DNA from 2 places in the Pseudomonas sp. IT-P12 genome. Region 2 is predicted to be linked to the other one. Evidence: predicted binding sites of a transcription regulator. Region 2 holds the regulator's gene; the other holds the start of a gene.

Region 1 (2,390 bases), on a different contig from region 2:
CCGCGCTTCAACCCCACCGTCAGGGCCGCACCCACGGCACCGAGCAGGCTCAGCACCGGTGTACCCAGCAACAGGGAAAGCAGCAACACCGGGAGACAGGCGGTGGGCAAACCGAGCATCAGTGCCAGCAGTGGAGCGAGTAAAACCAGAGCCAGGCCAGAGAAGGCCCAGTGTGCCAGTACCTTGGCCAAAACCAGAAGAGGCAGGGGGTGCGACGAAAGGACCCACTGTTCGAGGGAACCGTCCTCGAAATCACTGCGGAAAAGCCCGTCCAGCGAGAGCAGGACCGATAAAAGGGCCGCGACCCAGACCAGTCCCGGAGACAAGGTTTGCAACAATTGAGACTCGGGACCGACGGCCAGCGGGAACAGGGCGACCACGATCGCAAAGAACACCAGTGGATTGGCCAACTCCGCAGGGCGGCGGAACAACAAACGCGCCTCACGGGCGACCAGCAGACCGAACACACTCATGCGGCCCAATTCCCCAGGTCAATGTCACGATACCCGGCCGGCATGCGGGTCAGCGTGTGGTGAGTGGTCAACACCACCATGCCACCGCGTTCGCAGTGGCCGGCCAGATGAGATTCGAGTTGCGCCACGCCTTGCTTGTCCAGCGCGGTGAACGGCTCGTCGAGGATCCACAACGGCGGACTGTCGAGGTACAACCGCGCCAGCGCCACGCGACGTTGCTGGCCGGCAGACAGGGTGTGACAGGGAACATCCTCGAAGCCGCGCAGTCCGACGGCTGCCAGCGCGCTCCAGATGGCTTCATGGCTGGCCGGATGATGCAGGGCGCAGAGCCAGCTGAGGTTTTCCTCCGGCGTCAGCAGGTCCTTGATGCCGGCGGCATGCCCAATCCATAACAGGTTGCGCGCCAGTTCGTTGCGCTGTTCGTTGAGTGGTTGGCCGTTGAGCAGGATTTGCCCGGCCGTCGGCTGCATAAGACCGGACAGCAGGCGCAACAGGCTGGTCTTGCCACTGCCGTTGGGGCCGCTGATTTGCACCATTTCGCCACTGGCCAGTCTCAAATCGAGATTTTCGAACAGCAGTCGAAGGTCTCGCTCACAGGCGAGTGCGACGGTTTGCAGGACTGGACTGGTCAAGAGATCACGGGCCTTTACGGTTCAAGTCGGCAGCGGAGCGGCCGCTAAAGGGGTGCAGCATAGTCGCAATGGCGGCCTGTTCTAGAGAGCTGCGTCAAACAATTGCAATGTTTTTGCCACTCTCCGAAAGACGGGCGGCATTATACATGCCATGCCCTACTCTAATGAGGGCAATTTCTTCAGGTTGTGACCGCGTATGACAGGCGAAATGAACATCCTCCCGCTCCCGCAGCCCACACCCGCGACCTCACGGCCGCTGGTGGTCAGCGGTGACCTGCTCAAGTTGCTGACGCCGATGGAAGGCCTGATCACGCCCGGCCAGTCGGCCAAGGCTGAAGTGCTGTCGCTGAAGCAGGCGGACCAGACCTTTCAACTGCTGCTCAAGGTCACCCTCGAGAACGGCCGGCAGACCACGGTCCAGGCCACCAGCAGCCAACCGCTGCCCCAGGGTACGAACCTGGCGATCACCCAGCCCTCGGCGAGCAATCTGGCCGTGACGGTGCAACAGGCGATTGCCTCCAGTGTCGCCACCCTCACCCGCATCGACACCGCGCAACTGCCGGTGGGCACATTGTTGCAAGGCAAGGTGCTGACGGCCCAGGTGCTGCCGCAAGTGCCGGGCCAGCCAACGGTATTTCGCTCGCTGGTGAGCCTGCTCAACACCGCATTGAGCGGCCGGACGCTGACCCTCGACAGCCCGACGCCCCTGCGCATCGGCACCTTGCTCAGCGCCCAGGTGCAAGACAGCCAGACCCTGAAATTCGTCCCGCTGAGCAGTCGTCAGGAACAACTGGCGGTTACTCAGCAACTGGCCAGCCAACAGAGTCGCCAGGGCTCGCTGGACGGCCTGCTGAAATTGCTGCAAAACCTGCCGGCCACCGACCAGACGTCCAGCGACCTGAGGGCGGCGGCGAACAGGCTGCTCGCCGGCCTGCCGGACGCTCAGCAACTGAGCACCCCCAAAGGCCTGGCGCTGGCACTGGCCAGTAGCGGCGCCTTCCTCGAATCGAAGCTGTTGGGCGGACAAAACCCGACGCTGGCGCCGGACTTGAAAGGCGACCTGCTCAGGTTGATTGCACAAGTGACCCAGGGACTGCCGACCAACACCAATCTCAACGCGATCATTGCGGCCAACACCCTCGCCCAGGCCATGCCGAGCTTCGTGCGCAATGCCCTGGGCATGCTCGGGCAGGTCAGCGCCAAGCCGTCACCGACCGGATTCCCGCTGCCCGAGCGCCTGTTGCAGAGCGCGGAAGGCGAAGACGATCTCGAACACCTGCTGCGC
Region 2 (2,390 bases):
CAGATCATTCACCACCTCAAGGCCAAGGGCATTGGCGTGCTGATCACCGACCACAACGTCCGCGAAACCCTGGATATCTGCGAAACCGCCTATATCGTCAACGATGGACAGCTGATCGCCGAGGGCGACTCTGCCACCATCCTGGCCAACGACCTGGTCAAGGAAGTTTATCTGGGCCATGAGTTCCGCCTGTAAGCACTGAGGCCACGGGCTGGGCGGCCGAGCGCTCGTACCGATGAAAAATCAAGATTTTTTTATTGTTACAGCGCTCTAGGCAAACGATGTTATTTCGGGCATATAATTTGCTTATGTTTGGCGCTCCGGCGCCCTGTAGTGGATGGCGCATGCGCGCCGGAATAAGGTGTTAAGCCCCTGCCATGAAACCATCGCTAGTCTTGAGAATGGGCCAGCAGCTGACGATGACACCGCAGCTGCAACAGGCCATCCGCCTGCTCCAATTGTCGACCCTGGACCTGCAACAGGAAATCCAGGAGGCCCTGGAGTCCAATCCGATGCTCGAACGCCAGGAAGAAGGCGACGACTTCGATAACTCCGACCCCATGGCCGACAACGTCGAACACAAGCCCAACACCGAAATCCAGGAACCCTCCTACCAGGAAAGCACGCCGACGGTCGACAACCTCGAGGAAGGCGACTGGAACGAGCGCATCCCCAATGAACTGCCCGTCGACACCGCCTGGGAAGACGTTTACCAGACCAGCGCCAGCAGCCTGCCGAGCAACGATGACGACGAGTGGGATTTCACCACCCGCACCTCGGCCGGTGAAAGCCTGCAAAGCCACCTGCTGTGGCAACTGAACCTGGCGCCGATGTCCGACACCGATCGCCTGATTGCCGTCACCCTGATCGATTGCATCAACAACCAGGGTTACCTGGACGAAACCCTCGAAGAAATCCTCGAAGCCTTCGATCCGGAACTGGACATCGAACTGGACGAAATCGAAGCCGTCCTGCACCGCATCCAGCAATTCGAACCGGCCGGCATTGCCGCCCGCAATCTCGGCGAATGCCTGCTGCTGCAATTGCGCCAGTTGCCCGCCAAGACCCCCTGGCTGGCCGAAGCCAAGCGCCTGGTCAGCGACTACATCGACCTGCTCGGCAGTCGCGACTACAGCCAGCTGATGCGCCGCATGAAACTCAAGGAAGACGAGCTGCGCCAGGTGATCGAACTGGTTCAAAGCCTCAATCCGCGCCCGGGCTCGCAGATCGAGTCCAGTGAAGCCGAATACGTCGTTCCCGACGTGATCGTGCGCAAGGACAACGAGCGCTGGCTGGTGGAACTGAATCAGGAGTCGGTGCCACGGCTGCGGGTCAACGCCCAATATGCCGGTTTCGTGCGCCGCGCCGACACCAGCGCCGACAACACCTTCATGCGCAATCAGTTGCAGGAGGCTCGCTGGTTCATCAAGAGCCTGCAAAGCCGCAACGAAACGCTGATGAAAGTGGCCACCCAGATCGTCGAACATCAGCGCGGTTTTCTGGAATACGGCGACGAAGCCATGAAACCGCTGGTCCTGCATGACATCGCCGAAGCGGTGGGCATGCACGAATCGACGATTTCCCGGGTGACCACGCAGAAATTCATGCATACCCCCCGGGGCATCTATGAGCTGAAATACTTTTTCTCCAGCCATGTCAGCACCTCCGAAGGCGGCGAATGCTCGTCCACGGCGATTCGCGCAATCATCAAAAAACTGGTTGCCGCGGAAAATCAGAAAAAGCCGTTGAGTGACAGCAAGATCGCTGGTTTACTGGAGGCACAAGGCATTCAGGTGGCTCGCCGCACCGTCGCCAAGTACCGCGAATCCCTCGGGATCGCGCCTTCGAGCGAACGCAAGCGGTTGATGTAGGGCCACGCCACAGCGTTCCAGTGGTAGATCATCGGATCTACCGCTTTATGCACTGGCAACGAAGGAGAAGCTGTATGCAAGTCAATATCAGTGGACACCAACTGGAAGTGACCGAACCTCTTCGCACCTACATCGGCGAAAAACTCCAACGACTGGAGCGGCATTTCGACAAGATCACCAACGTGCAGGTCACGATGACGGTCGAGAAGCTGAAGCAGAAAATCGAAGCCACGCTGCATATTCCCGGCAATGAAGTCGTCGCCAACGCGGAACATACCGATATGTACGCGGCGATCGACGCATTGACCGACAAGCTGGATAAACAACTCAAAAAGCATAAGGAAAAGACCCAGAGCCTCCTCCAGGGCGCAACCGGTCGTTAACACCCCCAACCCATGATCCGACTTGAAAGCATCCTGACCCCCGGCCGTTCCCTGGTGAACGTGCCGGGAGGCAGTAAAAAGAAAGCCCTCGAGCAAATTGCCAACCTGATCGCCCGGGAAGTCCCCGATCTGGAGA

Evidence for each region. The regulator sigma-54, encoded in region 2, starts transcription at its own class of promoters, with help from an activator protein. The targets are predictions, from matches to a motif close to ANTGGCATNNANNTTGCTNT.
Region 1: ACM6IM_RS12990 (flagellar hook-length control protein FliK) is a predicted target of sigma-54. The motif match lies at 1,206-1,225, and genes of this name have one in related genera.

The regions. Positions count from the first base shown of each region.
Region 1 covers NZ_CATKPY010000021.1:865,775-868,164, forward strand. The annotation lists gene ccmB (heme exporter protein CcmB) at 1-473, opposite strand, end outside; gene ccmA (cytochrome c biogenesis heme-transporting ATPase CcmA) at 470-1,105, opposite strand; gene ACM6IM_RS12990 (flagellar hook-length control protein FliK) at 1,302-2,390, shown strand, end outside.
Region 2 covers NZ_CATKPY010000028.1:184,932-187,321, reverse strand. The annotation lists gene lptB (LPS export ABC transporter ATP-binding protein) at 1-195, shown strand, start outside; gene ACM6IM_RS29180 (RNA polymerase factor sigma-54) at 378-1,871, shown strand; gene hpf (ribosome hibernation-promoting factor, HPF/YfiA family) at 1,946-2,254, shown strand; gene ptsN (PTS IIA-like nitrogen regulatory protein PtsN) at 2,267-2,390, shown strand, end outside.